Regions from separate parts of the Mesorhizobium sp. M1D.F.Ca.ET.231.01.1.1 genome, predicted to be linked through region 2. Evidence: riboswitches for the same ligand, from Rfam matches in the RefSeq annotation. Region 2 holds a riboswitch; each other region holds the start of a gene.
What was found. Region 2 has a riboswitch for cobalamin ahead of EN874_RS05910 (ABC transporter ATP-binding protein). Riboswitches for the same ligand answer to the same signal wherever they lie in the genome.

Region 1 (4,655 bases), 1.2 Mb from region 2:
GCGGCCATGCGCCAGGAAGAGGCTGACGCCGACCAGGAACAGGAAGGTCGAGGCGATGCAGCGCGCGTAGAGCTTCCACCAGCCGAAAGCGGTCAGCCCCGGCGTGGTGTAGCCGAAATTCTCGAGATCCCAGGTGAAGTGGTAGCTCGCCATCGCGATCAGCGCGATGCCGCGCAGGATATCGAAGGCGACGATGCGGCTGTGTTTCGGCGCGTACTGAGCGGCTTCGCTCGTCGTTTGAAGGCTCATCATCTCGCATTCCGATTCAGTCGTGCCAAACGACTATCACGGTTCGGGCCAACAACAGAGGGCGGATCGGCGGCTGCCATTCCGGCGGCATGGCAAGCCGCTTTAGGCCAGCGGCGGAAAGCCTTTGACCGGCTTCGCTTTTCGGCTTCTCGGAGTCGATTTCCTGCTACCGGTCCGCCACTGGTCCGGCCAGATTGGCGGGCGATTCACTTTCGGAGGGCCGATGTCCACCCATGTGCGCCATCCGATCTGGCTTCCGGCCCTGAGGCCCGCCGATGCGCGCACCTTCGCCTCGCTCTACGCGGTCGAATCGTTTGCCCGCGCCACGATCTCAAGCGTCATCCCGATCCAGGCTTACGAAATCCTCCACAGCGAGCAGATCGTCTCGATCCTCTACGCCGTCGTGTCGCTGCTCGGGCTTTCGGTGACATTGTTCATGCCGATGCTGATCCGCCGCTTCGCGCGGCGCTGGGTCTATACGGCCGGCTGCCTGATGCTGGCGATCGGCTCGGTGTTCTTCGTCACCCACACGCTGCCGGGGCAGCTCGCCGGCATGCTCTGCCGTGTCATGGGGGCGAGCGCGCTGTCGATCACGCTCAACCTCTACATCATGGACCACATCCGCAAGGCCGACTTCATGCAGGCGGAATCGCTGCGCATGGCGTGGTCGATGTTCGCCTGGACCGGCGGGCCGACGCTGGGCATCTTCCTCTATACCCGCTTCGGCATCTATGCCGCGCATGGCGCGGTCGTGGCGTTTGCGCTGGCGCTGCTTGCGCTGTTCTGGACCTACCGGCTGGGCGATAACCGGTCGATCCGCCCCGGCAAGAGCCGTCCGGCCAATCCGCTTGCCAATATCGGCCGCTTCATCGCGCAGCCGCGGCTCAGGCTCGCCTGGCTGATCGCCTTCGGCCGCTCCTGCTTCTGGACGACCTTCTTCGTCTATAGCCCGCTTTTCATGGTGATCACCGGCGAGGGCAAGCTTGCCGGCGGGCTGCTGGTGTCGGCAGGCAATGCGCTGCTGTTCATGGCGATCTTCTGGGGCAGGGCGGGCAAGCGCTTCGGTGGCAGACGCACCATGACCTTCGCCTATTTCGCCATGGCGGCAATGCTTTTTGCCGCGGGCGGCGTCGGCCAAGCCGCGCCGCTGCTCACGGCCGCGTTCCTGCTCTGCGGCGCGCTCTTTACGATTGCGCTCGATGCGCTGGGCTCGACCGCCTTCATGCGCTCGGTCCGTTCCTATGAACGGGCGCAGATGGCGGCGGTCTACCGCACCTATCTCGACTTCTCCGAGCTGACACCGCCGCTGGTCTATTCGGTGGTGCTCACCTTCTTCGGCCTCGGCTCGGTCTTCGTCACGCTCGGCATACTGGCCGCCTTCTGCGGCTTCTTCACCTGGCGCTATCTGCCGAAGTCGTTTTGATCAGCGAGCGGGCTGGTACGCCGCATCGCGCCTGCCCGCCCGCTTGGATCCGGCTGCATCGGCTGTTCCCTCGCTCCCGACAGCCGGCACCCCGGACAAGGCCGTTGTGAATTGCGGGGCCATTGTGGTGTCCGGGGACCGCCCTTAAGGTCCCTTGCCGATGCCGGCGCCTGCCGGCTGGCGAGGGTCGCAAAGCATGCCTGCAAGGATGATGTCGCTTACCGAGGAACTGGTGGCTCGCTGCTTTCGCGTCGTCGAAGACAGCGGGCCTGATCCTGATACGCAGCATCTCTCCGACAGCGACTACGAAACCATGCTCGATGCATTCGAGACCGAGCTTCCCGCAGACGAGCCGCTCTGGCTGTTCGGCTATGGCTCGCTGATCTGGAAACCCGAGATCGAACATGTCGAGGAGCGGGTCGCCGTGGCGCGCGGCTGGCATCGCTCTTTCTGCATGAAGATGACCCGCTGGCGCGGTACCAAACAGAGTCCGGGCCTGATGATGGCGCTGGATCGTGGCGGCCAATGCAAGGGCGTAGCATTCCGCCTGAACGGTGGCGACCGCCGGCGGGCTCTGGACAAGCTTTTCCGGCGTGAGATGACGCTGAAGCCGACCAGCTACCACCCGCGCCTGCTGCAGCTCGCAACCGACAATGGGCCGTTGAAAGCGCTCGCTTTCGTCATCAATCGCAGGGGCACGACCTATGCCGGCCCGCTCGGTGAAAGCGAGGTGGTGGAAAGGCTGGCGACATCGTGCGGGCACTGGGGTTCGGGCGCCGACTACCTCTACAACACCGTCAAGAATCTCGAAGCGCGCGGCATTCACGACGCCCATCTGTGGCGGCTGCAACAGCTTGTCGCGGAAAGGATCGCCGCCTCCTAGCATGCGAATCCATGGCGCAATCGCGTTTGGCGATGACGGAAATTGGTTTGCCGCCTGCGGCGATTCTGCCTATAGTCCTCGCCGTCGTCGGTTCCGTTTTTGGAGCCAAGAGGGAATGCGGTGAGGGTGGACTTCCTGCCCAAAGCCGTGGCTGCCCCCGCAACTGTGTGCGGTAGTCCTCCCCATAGACCACTGAGGATTTTCCTCGGGAAGGTGGGGAAGGGCGCGGATCCGCGAGCCAGGAGACCTGCCGGCGACGGCAAAGTTGACTTCGATGCCCTCGGGTGGAGGGCGAAAGGACAAGACATGAATACCGCTTCCGTTTCCCTCGGCGCCTCCGTCTCCTCGCAGTCGCGTATCATGCAGCTGGCTCTGGCCGCGCTGCTCGGCATCTTCGTCGTCGGCTTTGTCGGCTTCTCGCATATCGATGCGGTCCACAACGCTGCTCACGACTATCGCCACTCGATGGCTTTTCCCTGCCACTGACAAAGGCCTGACATCATGAATCTGTTTCGCAACGTCGTGTTCGTCGCGGCGATCGCGGGGCTCGTGGCGGGCATCGCGCTCGCCTGCATGCAGGCCTATGCGACCGTGCCGCTGATCCTGAAGGCGGAAGTTTATGAAAAGGCAGGCGGCGGCCATCACCACGATCACGCCGCCACAACCACCGACAACAATGCGATGAGTTCGGCCGCGCCGGCGGCGATGAGCAGCGCGGCTCCAGCGCCTGCCGACGCGGCAGCTCCGGCCGAGGACGAAGGCTGGGCGCCGGCCGACGGCTTCGAGCGCTTCGCCTTCAACGTCGTCGCCAACATCGTCACCGGCATCGGTTTCGCGCTGATCCTGGTCGCGGTCTCGGAGTTTGCCGGTGGCACCGGCAATTGGCGTCAGGGCGTGCTCTGGGGCCTTGCCGGTTTTGCCGTGTTCACTTTGGCGCCCGGCCTCGGCCTGCCGCCCGAACTGCCGGCGATGCCGGCGGCTGAACTCTTTCCGCGCCAGATTTGGTGGATTTCGACTGTGGCTGCGACCGCCGCCGGGCTTGGCCTGATCGCCTTCCGCAAGTCGCTGCCGCTGGCCGTCCTGGCGGTCGTGCTGATCGTGGCGCCGCATATCGTCGGCGCGCCGCAGCCCGACAGCTTCGAGACGGCTATCCCCGAAGGGCTGCACCATCAGTTCGTGGTTGCCGTGACGCTTACCGATCTGGTGTTCTGGCTGGTGCTGGGTGCTGTCGTCGGCGTGGTGCGCGGCCGCTTCACCGGCACGGCGACCAGCCTGCGCGGCAGCTTTGCCTGATCGCGCCAAGGGTCGTCTGACCTTCGTCATCGGCGGCGCGCGCTCCGGCAAGAGCGCGCATGCCGAAACCCTGGTCACGGCAAGCCCGTCGCCCTGGGCCTATATCGCCACCGCGCAAGCCTATGACGACGAGATGCGCGAGCGCATCGCCCTGCATCGCGCGCGGCGCGGCGAAGGCTGGGTGACCGTCGATGCGCCGCTGGACCTGGTTGGCGCGATCGAGGCCTTGCCCAACCACCAGCCGGCCCTGGCCGATTGCCTGACATTGTGGCTGACCAATCATATGCTGGCGGACCATGATATCGAGGCCGAGTGCCGGCGGCTCTCGGATTTGCTGTCGCGGCCGCGCGGGCCCTGGTTCGTGGTGTCGAACGAGGTCGGGCTCGGCATCGTGCCGGACAATGCGCTGGCGCGCCGGTTTCGCGACGCCGGCGGCCGGCTCAACCAGCAGGTCGCGGCTGTCGCCGACAGCGTGCTGATGATGGTGGCGGGGCTGCCGCTCAAGGTGAAGTGACATGGCCGAAATCGACGATAAGGATGCCGAGCGCCATCGCGCCAAGATGGCCAAGCGCAAGGCGGTGCAGGATGCCGAGGTGGCCGGCAAGACGATCGAGAAGGGACTGCTAATCGTCAACACCGGGCCGGGCAAGGGCAAGACCACCGCCGCCTTTGGCCTGGCGCTCAGGATGCTCGGCTACGGCAAGCGCGTCGGCGTCGTCCAGTTCATCAAGGGCAAATGGCACACCGGCGAGAAGAACGCCTTCGCCGCTTTCGGCGATCGCGTGGTGTGGCATGCGATGGGCGAGG
Region 2 (4,655 bases):
GGCGGAGCGACCCCGACTGCCTGACCGGCATGGCGATGGCGAAGCCATAGGCGCTGATGGTGACGTCCATGCCGTTGTGGGTGACTTCGCCGGTGCCCTTGACGTCGGCGACGTAGAAAGCCTGCTCGTAGGTGCCGCCGGGAAAGCCGATATTGAGCCCATGCCGAACGGTGCTGCGGGCGCCGTCGCTACCGGCGAGATAGGCGGCGCTGACGGTTTCGGTGCGGCCATCCTTACTCAGCGTGGCGATGACCGCATCGCCCTTGTCCTGGAAGGCGACGAGCCCGGTGCCGCGCTCGACCTCGACGCCGGCGCGCTGCAGATGCGTGATCAGCACACGCTCGTGGATGTCCTGCGGCAAGGCGAAGGCGAAGGAAAAGGGGCTGATGCCGCGGCCGAAGTCGGACAGCGGCAGCCTGGCAGCGACGCCGGCCGGCGTATGTATGGTAAGCCGCTCCAGCCGGATGCCTGCTGCAAGGACATCGTCGACGATGCCGATCTGGTGGTGGAACTCCAGCGTGCGCGCCTGGACGGCAAGCGCCCGCGAGGTTTCGCCCGGACCGTCAGCCTTGTCGAAGATGCGGACCGGGACACCGAGCCTGGTCAGCCAGAGCGCGAGCGTCAGTCCGGTCGGACCGGCGCCGGCGATGAGGACCTTTGTCTTGGACATGGTCATTTTCCTTCTCCCTCAACGATACGGACTTTTTCGTGTTCCCGCAGCCGGTTTACGCCGGCGGTAACGACCAGATCGCCTTTGCTGAGCCCGTCGCTGACGACGATGCGGTCGGTCTCGTATCGGGCAACCGTGACCGGCTTGAGCTCGACGGCTGACGAGGGCGACACGATCCACACCGCCGGCTTGCCATCCTTGTCGAACAGCGCGCTGCCTGGCAGCACCACGACCGGCGCGCCGGCGACCTCGGCGCGGCCGGAAACGCTGGCGCCGAAGCGCATCTCGTCGGGCGCATTCTCGATCGAGACCTTCACCTGGAAGGTGCGGGTGGCGGCATCGGCCATCGGCGCGATCTCGCGGATGGTGCCGGCCGCCGTGATCGCCGGATTGCTGAGCAGCGAGACGGTCACCTTCGGCGGCCGCTTCGTATCGGGCGTGTTGGCGAAGGCGGCTTCGGCGATCGAGAACACGGCGTCGCGGCTCTGCGGATCGGCGACGCGGACCACCATCTGCCCGACATTGACCGACTGGCCGGCTTCGGCGCCGCTCGCGGTGACGATGCCGTCGAATTCCGCGTGCAGCTCGGTATAGCCGAGCTGGTCCTTGGCCATCTCGAAGGCGATGTTCGCCGACTTGAGCTTGGCCTGCGCCGAGCGCAGATTCTTCAGCGTCGCGTCATAGTTGGCCCGTGTCGTGAAACCTTTGGTGAGCAGCGCGCCGATGCGGGCCTCGGCGGCACTTGCCTCGACAAGCACGGCCTGCGCCGCGGCGACATCGGCCTCGGCGCTGGCGAGCCGGTTGCAATAGTCCTGATCGTCGATGCGGGCGAGCACCTCGCCCTTCCTCACCGTCGCGCCGACCTCGGCGACGCGTTCGAGCAGCTTGCCGGATACGCGGAAGCCTAGGTCGCTTTCAAGCCTCGGGCGTATCTCGCCGACGGCGGTTCGGGTGTCAGCGCCGAGCATCGGAGCGACCGCTATGGCCTTGACGAGCTTCGTCTCCGGGGCGGCCGGGGTGGTGTACGAGGCCTCGCTTCTTGCGCCGTGCCAGACCAGGGACGCGCCGCAGGCGAGGACGGCGACCGAGCCGGCGACAAGGCGACGCCTCAGCGCCTTGTTATCAGAGAGTGCGGCAATCATGCTTGTCTCCACGACCAAGGTTGCGGTCGCGCGGGGAGGATGCGGCGACCGGGAAATATATCGGCTGGAGGGGGATCGGGCGTTTGCGGCCTGTCTTTCGCCAGCCCGATCTTCTTGCGGTTTCCGGCCCGGAAAATCCCGAACGGTTTCTGAAAATTTTCCGATGTTTGGCTGAGGCAGTGCCGGAAACGGATTGACATAGGGCCTTCGAGCGTATGTAACGTTATTACATATCGGAAGCTGCAAATTGGGAATTTCACGGGGTGATCAGGTCGCGCAGAAGTCCGTTGCGACTCGCGCGCGGACAACCTACGATGGCGGTGTCATGGTCCCCGAGCCGCAAGGCGAGGGGTGAAAAGGGAACACGGTGAGATCCGCTTAGGGTCGAGGCCGTGGCTGCCCCCGCAACTGTGAGCGGCGAGCTCCATCCGGAATGCCACTGGCCGGCAAGGCTGGGAAGGCGGATGGCGCGGCGACCCGCGAGCCAGGAGACCTGCCATCGACACGAGTTGACCGGACGGGGTGTGCCGGGAGGAGACGCGGGCACCGGTACTGTCGGCCGGCTCGTCCGGCATCCTTCCGTCGCCATTTTGGGAAAGTGACGGAATGTTGGACGGCTCCATCGATCGCATCGACCGCATTTTCGTGTGCATGCTTTGCTGTGATCCGGCGACGCGAGAAATGCGCAGCGAAGCACTCTCCGATCATCGGGTGGGCCGCCTATGACCACGCAGCTTCTCGAAGCCCGTGGCCTCGGCGCGACGGCCAATGGCCGGACGCTGGTCGACGATGTCAGCCTGTCGCTGACCGGCGGCGAACGTCTCGCCATCATCGGCCCTAACGGCGCCGGCAAGACGACGCTGCTGCACATGCTGTGCGGGGCGCTGCCGCCGAGCCGCGGCGAGGTGCGCCTTGCCGGACGCCGGCTGGACCGGATCACCGCCGCCGAGCGGGCGCTCAGCATCGCCGTCGTCGGTCAGACGGACCAGCCGGATCCGCGGCTCGCGCTCATCGACTATGTCGAGCTTGGCCGCGTCCCACATGCGGGCTTGAGGCGCCGCCACGACGATCGCGACATCGTCGTCGAGACTTTGCGCCGGACCGGATTGCTGCGGCTGCTCGCGCGCACCGTAGGCTCGCTGTCCGGCGGCGAGCGCCAGCGCGCGCAGCTCGCCCGCGCCATCGCGCAGGAGCCGAAAATCCTGTTCCTCGACGAGCCGACCAACCACCTCGATCCGCGCGCCCGCGGCGAGTTGCTCGACCTGGTCGCCGGCTTCGGCATGACCGTTGTTGCCGTGCTGCACGATCTCGCCCTGGTGGCGCCCTTCGCCACCCGCGTCGCGGTGATGAGCAACGCCCAACTGCACGCGCTGGCGCCGCCGCGCGAGGCGCTGGCGCAGCCGCTCATCCGTGAGGTGTTCGGCATCGATGTGCTGCGCCTCCAGCACCCGACCGAGGACCGCGAGCTCACCGTCTTCGAGCTTCCCGCCCGCGCTTCAGCGCCGTCCTGAGCCAACCCAAACAATCCAACCCAATCAGGAGCACCATCCCGTGAAACGCCTCGCTTTGTCGCTTGCCCTCTCTTTTGTCGCCTCGGCCGCCTCCGCCTTCCCGGTGACCGTCGACAGCTGCGGCAAGCCGCTCACCTTCGACGCGCCGCCGAAGCGCGCCGTCATCCAGGACCTCAACATGGCCGAGATGGCGTTCGCGCTGAAGCTGCAGCCGTCGATCGTCGGGCTGACCGGCATCACCGGCTGGTACAAGGTCGGCCCCGAATTCAAGGCCGAGCAGGGCTCGATCCCCGAGCTGGCGCCGAAATACCCGACGCTGGAAAACCTTGTCGCCGCGCAGCCGGACTTCTTTTTCGCCGGCTGGTATTACGGCATGAAGCCGGGCGGCGAGGTCACGCCCGACACGCTTGCCCCGCACGGCATCAAGACGCTGGTACTGACCGAGAGCTGCGTACATCTCGACAAGAACCGGCCCACCGCTTCGATGGACCTGCTCTTTGGCGACGTCGAGAAGCTCGGCAAGATCTTCGGCAAGGACGCGGAGGCGCAAAAGCTGGTCGCCGGCTGGAAGGCCGAGCTGGCCGGCATCACCGCCAAGGTGGGCGAGCATAAGGGCACGCGCGTGTTCCTCTATGACTCTGGCGAGGACAAGCCCCTCACCGCCGGCAAGTTCGCCATCCCCAACGCCATGATCGCCGCCGCGGGCGGGGAAAACATCATGGCCGACATGGACACGAGCTGGGGCAATACCGACTGGGAGACGGTTGCGTCGCGCAATCCGCAATTCCTCATCCTGCTCGACTACCAGGACGGCGGCGGCTACCGGAAGCTGCTCGATTTCCTCGAGGCACATCCGGCGATGAAGGAAACCGACGCGGTGAAGAACAAGCGCTTCGTTGCGCTGCGTTACGCCGAGCTGACGCCCGGACCCGCCAACATCGAGGCGATCGGCAAGATCGCCAGGGCCATGCATCCGGAAGCGTTCTGACCTTTGCGATACGGATCGTTCGTTCTTGCAGTGTCGCTGGGCGCGGCGCTGCTTGCAGCGCTCGTGCTGCTTTCGATCGCCTACGGCTCGACGCTCATCCCGTTGCACGAGGTCGTGCGCGCGCTGGCACATGCGATGGGGCTGGACGGGAATCAGGTATCCGGTCCGGTCGGCAGCATCGTCGTCGACCTCAGGCTGCCGCGCGCATTGCTGGCGATTGCTGTCGGCGCCGGCCTCGGCATCGTCGGCGCGCTGCTGCAGACCGTCCCCCGCAACGATCTCGCCGATCCGTTCCTGTTCGGCCTCTCCTCGGGCGCCGCCGCCGGCGCGGTCTCCGTCATCAC
Region 3 (4,655 bases), on a different contig from region 2:
AACCGCATAGCCCTGTTCCTTCAGGTCATGCAGCATGGCGAGCACGCTCGACGGCACGTCGAGACCGACAGCGTAACCAGTCCGCCCTGGCGCGCTCGGATAGTCCGGGATCAGGATCGCCAGCCTGCGGTTGGCTCGCTCGGTCCGCTGCAGGCGGATGAAGCCCGCGATGCGCTTGGCGACCTGCGCCACGCGATCCGCCTCTGGGCGATTGGCGAAGGCGCGGAAGGCGAGCGCCGGATCGGTCTCGACCTCGCCCTTGAAGGAGATCGCGCCGGCGAGGATGCGGCCGTCGAGCTCGGGCAACACGACGTGCATGGCAAGGTCGGCCGGCGCCAGGCCGCGCTGGTTCTTCTCCCAGACGTCGCGCCGCGTCGTGGCGACGATGACCTGGAACACCGGTACGCCGGCGCGGTCGAACAGCGTTTGCGCGCCCGGCTCGGCGCCGGAGGCGAAGGCGGTGGCGGTGACGATGGCGGCGGGGTTTAAGGATGCGAGGGCGGTTTCGACGAAGGCCAGGGATGCCGGGTCCTTGAGGCTGGAGACGAAGATCGGCACTGGGGTGAGACCTTGCGCCCACAAGGCGTCGACGAGTGCGTCGATTGGCGCCACGTCGGCCGCCAGCAGCATTGAACGGTAGAAGAGGATGGGAATGATGGGGGAGCCGATATCGCCAGCGCTGAACGAAGCTGGCTTTGCGACAACTCCTCGTCCCGGTTGGTAATATCCCGCCTTCGGCACGCCCACCGGCTCGGCCAACTCGGCCTCAGATCCCGCCAGCCGCGCCAGTCTCCTCACCAGCGCCGCCATATTGGCCGGGCCGCCTTCGCGGAAATAGCCGAGCAGGGCGTCGAGCTCGGCGCGCGGCAATGTCGAGCCTTCGATCAGGCGCGGGTCCTCGTCATGGCTTTCGCCCGGCAGCAGCGCCAGCTTGATGCCGCGTTCGCGCGCGACCGCTGCCAGCTGGTCGCAGCCATAGCGCCACCAGTCGTAACCGCCGAGGATGCGGACCAGGACGACCTTGGCATGGTGGGCGACGCTGTCGATCCAGAGGTCGACCGACATCGGATGGCGCAGATCGCGAAGTGCCGCGAGCCGCATCGACGGCAAGCGGTCAGCGTCCGCCTTCCAGGCGGCTGCCAGTCCGGCAAGATCGCTGTCGGTGAAGGACAGCGCCACGACATCCGCAGGCGTCTGCCTGAGGTCGATAGGCTCGGCGAGATCGTCGAGCGAAGCGGATGTCGTGGTGAGGATATGCATTGCTTCGTGTTGGGCTTTTCGTGTTGGCCTCAGCCGGCGAGGATACGCTCGATCGCCGGGCGGTTCAGCCCCTTGAGGCCGATGACAACGAGGCGCGAGCGGCGGTCGTCCTCGGCCGTCCAGGCGCGGTCGTAATAGTGGTTGACGCGCGGGCCGACGGCCTGCAGCAGCAGCCGCATCGGCTTGCCGCCGACCTCGACGAAGCCTTTGACGCGCAGCACGTTTTCCTGCTCGGCGGCAAGGGCGACGCGCTTGGCCAACTCGTCCGGATGCGAGATCGACGGGATATCGATGACGAAGGAGTCAAAATCGTCGTGCTCGTGGTCGAGCTCGTCGTCGTGGTGGGTCTTGCGGTTCTCGATGTCCTCCTCGACGGCGAGGCCGAGGCCGAGCAGCACCGACGGGTCGACCTTGCCCTGCGCCGTCGGCACGACCTTGACGGCGCGCGCCACATGTTCACCGATGACGGCATTGGCACGCTCCGATCCCGCCGCGTCCATCAAATCGCTCTTCGACAGGATGATCAGGTCGGCGCAAGCGATCTGATCCTCGAACACTTCTTCCACCGGATCGTCATGGTCGAGGGAATCGTCTGCGGCGCGCTGCGCCTGAAGGGCATCCATGTCGGACGCGACGCGGCCATCGGCCAGCGCCGGACCGTCGACCACGGCAATGACGCCGTCGACCGTCACGCGGCTCTTCACGCTCGGCCATTGGAAGGCCTGGACGAGCGGCTTCGGCAGCGCGAGGCCCGAGGTTTCGATCAGGATGTGATCGACCTTCGGCGTGCGCGACAGGATCTGGTCGAGCGCCGGCACGAAATCGTCGGCGACGGTACAGCAGATGCAGCCATTGGCGAGCTCGACGATGTTCTCCTCAGGGCAGGTGTCGACGCCGCAGGCTTTCAGGATCTCACCGTCGATGCCGACATCGCCGAACTCGTTGACGATGATCGCCAGCCGCTTGCCCTTGGCGTTTTCAATGAGGTTGCGGATCAGCGTCGTCTTGCCGGCGCCGAGGAAGCCGGTGACGACGGTGCAGGGCACGCGGGAAACGGAGGCGTTCATGGTCAGTCCTTCAGGAGGTCGAGGGGAGGGATGCGGGCGACGAGGCCGCGCTTGAGGGAGTCTGGCCGGCCGCGCCAGGGGATGAGGCCGTCGGTCGATGTGGCGAAGAGTTTTGCGCCGGCGACCAGGTCGGCGCCGCTGGTCGTCTCGAGGTCGCCGAAGACGTAGCTCCAGCAGCCGTCGCGCAGAAGGGCCGCGCTCAGGCGGCGCTTGCAATTGCCGAGGCATTCGACCGTGCGAATACGGATGTTCTCGTCCGCTGCGGCGCGGCGCGTGTCCTCGGCCAGCAGCGCACCGGCGCGCGGATGCGCGTCCGAACAAGTCTCGTCGCGGCAGGAGGAGCAGACGATGACGGTCACGCCGGCGAGCGTGTCGCCGGGCTCGGACGGAACGTCCACGATATTAGCCGGAAAACTGCCGTTGCGATCCAAAACCAGGCTCCTTGCCCGGAAAACCCGCCGGGCGATCGGATTCTTAAAGTCTCAGACGGCAGGTCTCCTGGCTCGCGGGTCATCGCCTTGACGCCGCCTTCCCGGGAACTTCCCAGTGGCTTTCGGCTGAGGCTCGTCGCTCACAGTTGCGGGGACAGCCGCGGATTTGGAATTTTTCAACCCCGCACCGCATTCCCTCTTGGCTCCTCCCTTTGCCGGGAGAAGACCGTCTGCCGCGGATTTAGGCTTAGAGCTACGCGGCTGTCAACGCGCGGCTACGACACCTGGATGTCGGCCAGCGCCGGGCCGAGATCGCCAGCTGGCGTCACTTCGATGGCTTCCAGGCCGAGCCATGCCTGCATCTGCTTCAATTCATCGAAGAGCTGGGCGGCCGTCTCCGGCGGCGCGCCGGCCTCGGCATAGGCCGCATGGACGCGCAGCACGCTGGCCGGACGGTCGGCTCGGAGATCGACACGGGCGACGATGCGGTCGCCGAGCAGGAACGGCAGCACGTAGTAGCCGTACTGGCGCTTCTCGGGCGGCGTGTAGATCTCGATGCGGTAGCGGAAGTCGAAGAGCTTTTCCGTCCGCGTGCGCTCGAAAACGACGGGGTCGAACGGCGCCAGCAAGGCACGGGCCTCGATCCGGCGCGGAATGCGCGCGTCCTTGTGGAGGTAAACGGTCTTGTCCCAGCCCTCGACCCCTACCGGCAGCAGTTCGCCCGCCTCGACCAGTTCCGCGATGCGGTCTTTCGTATCGCCCGGCGCCAGGCGGAAATAGTCGCGCAGGTCGCCATAGGTGGCGATGCCGTGGGCGCGGGCAGAAATGCGCAGCAATTCGCGATGCGCGTCCTCGATCGACGGCACCGGCAGGTCGAGCACGCCCTGCGGCAGCACGCGTTCCGGCAGGTCGTAATAACGTTCGAAGCCGCGCCGGTAGGCGGTGGTGATGCGTCCTGCCCAGAACAGCCATTCGAAGGCGTGCTTGGCCTCGCTCCAGCCCCACCAGCCGCCATTGCCCTTATGGCCCTCGATATCGGATGCGGCGATCGGCCCGCGCTCGGCGACTTGCCCGTAAATCTCGTCGATCATCTCCTTGCGCTCGCGGCCCCATTTGGCGAGGCCGAGATACATTTCCTCGCCGCGTTCGGCGCGCTGCATGCGCCAGCGCATCAGCGGGTAGGTCTCGACCGGCAGGAAGGAGGCCTCATGCGCCCAATATTCAAAGACAGCGCGCCTGCGGGTGAGGGCGGCATTGTCGAGCAGCGAAAGCGGGTAGGGGCCGAGGCGCGAATAGAGCGGCATGTAGTGGGCGCGCACGACCGCGCTGACGGAATCGATCTGCAGCAGCCCGGTGCGGGAGAGCACGCGGGCGAGGTGCCTTCGGTTGGGCTCGCCGCCCGGGCGAGGGTCAAGGAAGCCCTGCGCGCCAAGCGCGATGCGCCTGGCCGTGCGAAGAGAGATTTTGTCCTTCATCAAGGTCACTTTGCCTCGATCCGTTTACCTGACGTCCAGCCGACGATTCCAGCCATGCTAGCAGGCAAATGGCGGGAGATATGTCAGGAGAGAAAAGTGGAGTAAAAAGCGAAGGAAATCAAACAGGAGCGGATCGGACCAGTTTCTTCCGATATGGCGTCCAGGGCCGGATTTTGAACAAGGTTTGACTTGCTTCGCCGAAACCGCTGCGCTAACCCTCGCCGCGTCGCAGCATAGGGCTCCTAAAACGGTTCAGCGGGTTAAACTGTCACGCTTCCGCATTAGAGTCCGTTGCTGTAATCAAAGTGAACTGGCCCGCCAAAGGAAAGTCGCCGCATGGCCGCACTCCTGAGTTCGTACCTGCCCATCGTCCTCTTCATCGCCGTGGCGATGGTCGTCGGCCTGGCGCTGATCATCGCGCC
Region 4 (4,655 bases), on a different contig from region 2:
GGGCTTTGGGTTCACTCTGGTGCAGCCTGCTCAGTCTTAACGTTGCGCTAACCTTTGAATATGCGCCTCGATCATGCGCGAAATATGCTGCTGGCGGGCGAATGTAAATGCGTGCCAGTGACGCGGCTGGCGCACGTCGTCCATCCCGCTCTAACCTTCCGGCAGCGGAATGAATTCTTCCTCATCGCCAGGAACGATATCGAAGCGGCCCGTCTTCCATTCTTCCTTGGCCTGCTCGATGCGTTCCTTCGAGGAGGAAACGAAATTCCACCAGATATAACGCTTGGAACCCAGCGACGCTCCGCCGAACAGCATGAAATGCGCGCCGCGCTCGGACGAAACGACGATCTCCTCGCCCGGCTTGAACACCAGAAGCCGCTCGGCCGGGAAGCGGTCGCCGGCGATGGAAACCTCACCCTCCAGCGTATAGATGGCGCGCTCCTCGGCATCGGCGGGGATTTTGACGCTGGCGCCCGCCGCCAGCCGCAAATCGGCGTAGAGCGTCTCCGAGGCGGTCGCGACCGGCGAGCGCAGCCCGGAAAATTCACCGACGACGACTCGGCCGCTGACGCCGTCGGCGTCGATCTCGGGCAGGCGGATCACCGACGTATTCGCGAACACCGGGGCGACCTCTTCCCTGCCGTCGGGCAAGGCCAGCCAGGTCTGCAGGCCGGAGACCGACATCGGCGCGCCACGCAACTCCTTGGGCGTGCGCTCGGAATGAACGATGCCGCGGCCGGCGGTCATCAGGTTCACGTCGCCGGGTGAGATCACCATTTCGGTGCCGAGCGAATCGCGATGCCTGATCTTGCCGTCGAACAGATAGGTGACCGTGGAAAGCCCGATATGCGGATGCGGGCGCACGTCGATCGCCTGGCCAGCGCGCAGGATCGCCGGTCCCATGCGGTCGAAGAAGATGAAGGGACCAACCAGCCGGCGTTTCGCCGTCGGCAGGGCGCGGCGAACCTCGAAGCCGCCAATATCCTTGGCGTTGGGGATGACCATCAACTCGATCTGGTCGCAGGCAAACGCGTCGCCGGCCTCAGGGTCGTTTCCCGGGAAGAAGCTCATGTCATGACCTCAGGCGAAGCGGAGCGCGGACCTGGCTTTCGCCTTAGCGGCCTCTTCCTCGCGATTGCGCGGATGCTGCGTGGTTTCGAGGCTGTCGAGCAGCTCGCGCGCGGCTGCCGCGATCGCCTCGACGGCGTGGTGAAACGCATGCTCGTTGCGCTTGGACGGCTTGGTCGAGCCGCTCAGCTTGCGCACGAACTGCAGCGCCGCATCATGGACCTCGTCATCGGTCGCCGGCGGATCGAAATTGAACAGGGTCTTGATGTTGCGGCACATGCTTGAACTCCTTACCTGCTTTTCTTCCCCCGCCCCTCTTCCACACTACTCGGCGTCGAGCGGCTCCGTTCCAACCGGCTTGCCGTCGCGCGACAGCCTGATCTTCTCGACCTTGTCCTCGGCCGCCTTTAGCAGCCGGTCGCAATGGGCTTTCAGCGCCTCGCCGCGCTCGTAGATCCTGATCGACTGATCGAGCGGGACATCGCCGCGCTCCAGATCATCGACGATCTTCTCCAGCGCGTCGAGCGCCTGCTCGAAGCTCATCGTCTTGACGTCTTGGTTAGCTTCATCAGCCATAATTCATCCCTTCATCAGCCGCCCGACATGGGCGGCGACCGAAAATGCCAGTCCCTGCAGATCGTAGCCGCCCTCCAGCAGGCTGACGAGCCGGTTGCCGCTGTGGCGCCCGGCGCGCTCCATAAGCTGGCCGGTCGCCCAGTCGAAATCGTCTTCGGTCAGGTTGATCGCGGCCAGCGGATCGCGATGGTGCGCATCGAACCCGGCGGAAATGATGATCAGGTCCGGCTTGAATGCGTCGATCGACGGCAGCACGCGCGACAGGAAGGCGTCGCGGAACGTATCGCTGCCGGTGCTCGGCGCGAGCGGCGCGTTGACGATGTTGCCGGCGCCGGTTTCGCTCTTGGCGCCTGTGCCCGGGTAAAGCGGCATCTGATGCGTCGAGCAATAGAGCACCGACGGATCGTCCCAGAAGATGTCCTGCGTGCCGTTGCCGTGATGCACGTCCCAATCGACGATGGCGACGCGCTCGGCCTGGTGCTTCTTCTGCGCGTAGCGGGCCGCGATCGCCGCGGTGTTGAACAGGCAAAAGCCCATCGCCGTCGTCTTCTCGGCATGATGGCCGGGCGGACGGGCGGCGACGAAGACATTGGCGGCGCGCCCCTCGAAGACATCGTCGATCGCCGCATTGGCGGCGCCGATCGCCGTCACCGCGGCCTGCCAGCTCTTCGGGCTGGCGCTGGTGTCGGCATCGATCGAGACGATGCCGGTCTCAGGAATGGCCGCGCGGACGCGGGCGACGAAATCTTCCGGATGGGCATAAAGGATGGTTGCCTCGTCGCCTTCCGGCGCCCTGACGCGGTCGAGAGCCGAGAAAGCCTCGTCGTCCAGCACGCGCTCGATGGCGCGCAAACGGTCGGGACGCTCGGGATGACCGGGCGGCGTGAGGTGCTCCAGGAATACCGGATGGGTGTAGAGACGGGTAGCCATGGCCCCTAATCTAGGCACCTGTCGCCCGGATAGCCATGTTTCGGCGCCGAATGATTGGGGAAAATCGCGCCCGATCGTGTCGCAAGCGGCATTGGCGCGGCTTCCGCTTCGCGATAGAGTCCTGCCGCTGCCTGGTGCCCGCGACGCGGGAGAATCGGGAACACGGTTGAAATCCGTGGCGTGCCCAACGCTGTGAGGGGGACCGCGCCGGCAAAAGCCACTGTCCTAGACGGGAAGGCGCCGGATGCGGGTCGATCCCGAGCCAGAAGACCGGCCCGGCAGAAATGGTCGTCCGCATGGTCAGGCGGAGGGCTGCTTATCGCAAGGGGACAAGCGATGCAGGCACGAATGGCCGCCACCGGCGGCGGCGACTTTGACCAATTGGCGCGCGAGGCCGTCTACCGGGCGATGTTCACCCGGCGCGACGTGCGCAGCCATTTCACTGCCGACGATCTCGACGATGGCGTGCTGGCGCGACTGTTGACGGCTGCCCATCATGCGCCGTCGGTCGGCTACATGCAGCCGTGGAACTTCATCGTCATCCGCGATGCGACAAGACGGCGGCAGGTGCGCGACCTGTTCCTGGCCGCGCGCGAGCAGGAACTGCCGGCGATCGAGGCGGAGCGGCAGGCGCTCTACCGCACGCTGAAGCTCGAGGGCATCTGCGAAAGCGCGCTCAATCTTTGCATCACCTGCGACCGGCAGCGCTCGCAGAATTCGCCGCTCGGGCGCTGGCACAATCCGGAGATGGACCTCTACAGCACCGTCTGCGCGGTACAGAACTTCTGGCTGGCGGCGCGCGCCGAAGGCGTCGGCGTCGGTTGGGTGAGCATCATCGAGACCGAGGCGCTGAAGCGGCTGTTGTCGATCCCCGAGCATGTCACGCCGATAGCCTATCTCTGCGTCGGCCGCGTCTCGGAATTCGCGCCGCGGCCGGACCTCGAGGCGCATGGCTGGGGCCGGCGCCTGCCGCTGCCCGACCTGGTGATGAGCGAGATCTTTTGCGGCGCCGGCGAGGCGCCGCTCAAATCGGCGATTGCCAAGCTTCGCGGCGCTGACCTGCCGAAGCCTTGATCGGGTTGCCTTCGTGGTCAGGGGCTGCCGATCAGGCAGGCCGGGGCGAATCCCAGCGCGAGCCGCCGAAGGAGCCCAGCGCCTTGTCGCGAAGCTCCCTGAACTTCGACGAGGCCTCGGCTAGGCGCCGGTCCCATTCGGGATTGGGAACCTGGCCTTCGATGGTGGCGAAATAGACCTGCATCAGCGAAGCGATGGCGAAAGGCTCGATGAAGGCCGCCTTGAAGGCCCAGGCGAAGACGATGGCCAGCACGAAGGCCCAGCCGGCGAGCTGCCCGGGCATCACCCAGAGGATGGCGGCTGCCGGGGCAAGCATCAAAAGGAAGATGACGAAGGACACGCCCCACATGATCACCGCCAGCCAGACGGCATTCTTGACCATGTGCTTGCCGTTCTGCGCGTAGAGCACGACGCCCTGCCTGGCGGTCTCGAAAGGCGAGTCCGAATTGATGCGGATGTTGTAGCCGAGGATGATCTCGTCGACATAGGTCAGCGACAGCCGAATGACCGTGTTGATGAAGCTGACGAGGCCGCTCAAGCCGGGAATGGGCAGGAACGCGGCAATGCCGCCGATCAGGCCGGTGATGGCGCGGATGGCGCCTTTGACCAGTTGGTCGACCACGAAAAGGATGTTGGCCTCGGCGAAGCGCTGGGTCACCACTTCCTTCGCATAGGCGATCTGGCCCTGGCCATCCGGAACGTCGTGGCCGTCGATCAGATGCACCATGACGGCGATGTGGCCGGCCTTGAGCACATAGAGGATATATTCGCGGATCCAGTAGACGGCGATCGAGACGACGCCGAAGCCGACGACCCCGCCCCACAAGGCAAACGACATCGGTCCGTCAGGGTCGGTGGAGATGTGGCCAACGCCATAGCCGACACTGGCGCCGGTGCCGGTCGCCATGATGTAGGCCAGCGTGATGCCGAAATAGACGATCATGCGAAAGACGATGAACGGCCATGTCCGCATCATGATGGACACCGACCGGCCGATGCTGAAGTCC

Region 1: it holds a riboswitch for cobalamin, as region 2 does, so the genes downstream of both, EN874_RS00025 (CbtB domain-containing protein) here and EN874_RS05910 (ABC transporter ATP-binding protein) in region 2, are expected to answer to the same signal.
Region 3: it holds a riboswitch for cobalamin, as region 2 does, so the genes downstream of both, EN874_RS17045 (DUF1636 family protein) here and EN874_RS05910 (ABC transporter ATP-binding protein) in region 2, are expected to answer to the same signal.
Region 4: it holds a riboswitch for cobalamin, as region 2 does, so the genes downstream of both, bluB (5,6-dimethylbenzimidazole synthase) here and EN874_RS05910 (ABC transporter ATP-binding protein) in region 2, are expected to answer to the same signal.

The regions. Positions count from the first base shown of each region.
Region 1 is NZ_RZOZ02000001.1:1,476-6,130, forward strand. It holds gene EN874_RS00010 (DUF1624 domain-containing protein) at 1-249, opposite strand, end outside; gene EN874_RS00015 (MFS transporter) at 473-1,672, shown strand; gene EN874_RS00020 (gamma-glutamylcyclotransferase) at 1,869-2,555, shown strand; cobalamin riboswitch at 2,627-2,825, shown strand; gene EN874_RS00025 (CbtB domain-containing protein) at 2,862-3,041, shown strand; gene EN874_RS00030 (CbtA family protein) at 3,057-3,848, shown strand; gene cobU (bifunctional adenosylcobinamide kinase/adenosylcobinamide-phosphate guanylyltransferase) at 3,841-4,362, shown strand; gene cobO (cob(I)yrinic acid a,c-diamide adenosyltransferase) at 4,364-4,655, shown strand, end outside.
Region 2 is NZ_RZOZ02000001.1:1,184,398-1,189,052, reverse strand. It holds gene EN874_RS05920 (FAD-dependent monooxygenase) at 1-670, opposite strand, end outside; gene EN874_RS05915 (efflux RND transporter periplasmic adaptor subunit) at 673-1,812, opposite strand; cobalamin riboswitch at 2,122-2,328, shown strand; gene EN874_RS05910 (ABC transporter ATP-binding protein) at 2,535-3,323, shown strand; gene EN874_RS05905 (ABC transporter substrate-binding protein) at 3,364-4,311, shown strand; gene EN874_RS05900 (iron ABC transporter permease) at 4,315-4,655, shown strand, end outside.
Region 3 is NZ_RZOZ02000005.1:431,522-436,176, forward strand. It holds gene cobN (cobaltochelatase subunit CobN) at 1-1,260, opposite strand, end outside; gene cobW (cobalamin biosynthesis protein CobW) at 1,290-2,327, opposite strand; gene EN874_RS17045 (DUF1636 family protein) at 2,330-2,725, opposite strand; cobalamin riboswitch at 2,798-3,004, opposite strand; gene EN874_RS17050 (winged helix-turn-helix domain-containing protein) at 3,034-4,233, opposite strand; gene EN874_RS17055 (NADH-quinone oxidoreductase subunit A) at 4,570-4,655, shown strand, end outside.
Region 4 is NZ_RZOZ02000006.1:231,454-236,108, forward strand. It holds gene dxs (1-deoxy-D-xylulose-5-phosphate synthase) at 1-15, opposite strand, end outside; gene EN874_RS18310 (pirin family protein) at 151-1,071, opposite strand; gene EN874_RS18315 (DUF2277 domain-containing protein) at 1,081-1,347, opposite strand; gene EN874_RS18320 (exodeoxyribonuclease VII small subunit) at 1,393-1,644, opposite strand; gene EN874_RS18325 (histone deacetylase family protein) at 1,648-2,574, opposite strand; cobalamin riboswitch at 2,690-2,868, shown strand; gene bluB (5,6-dimethylbenzimidazole synthase) at 2,911-3,648, shown strand; gene EN874_RS18335 (hypothetical protein) at 3,680-4,655, opposite strand, start outside.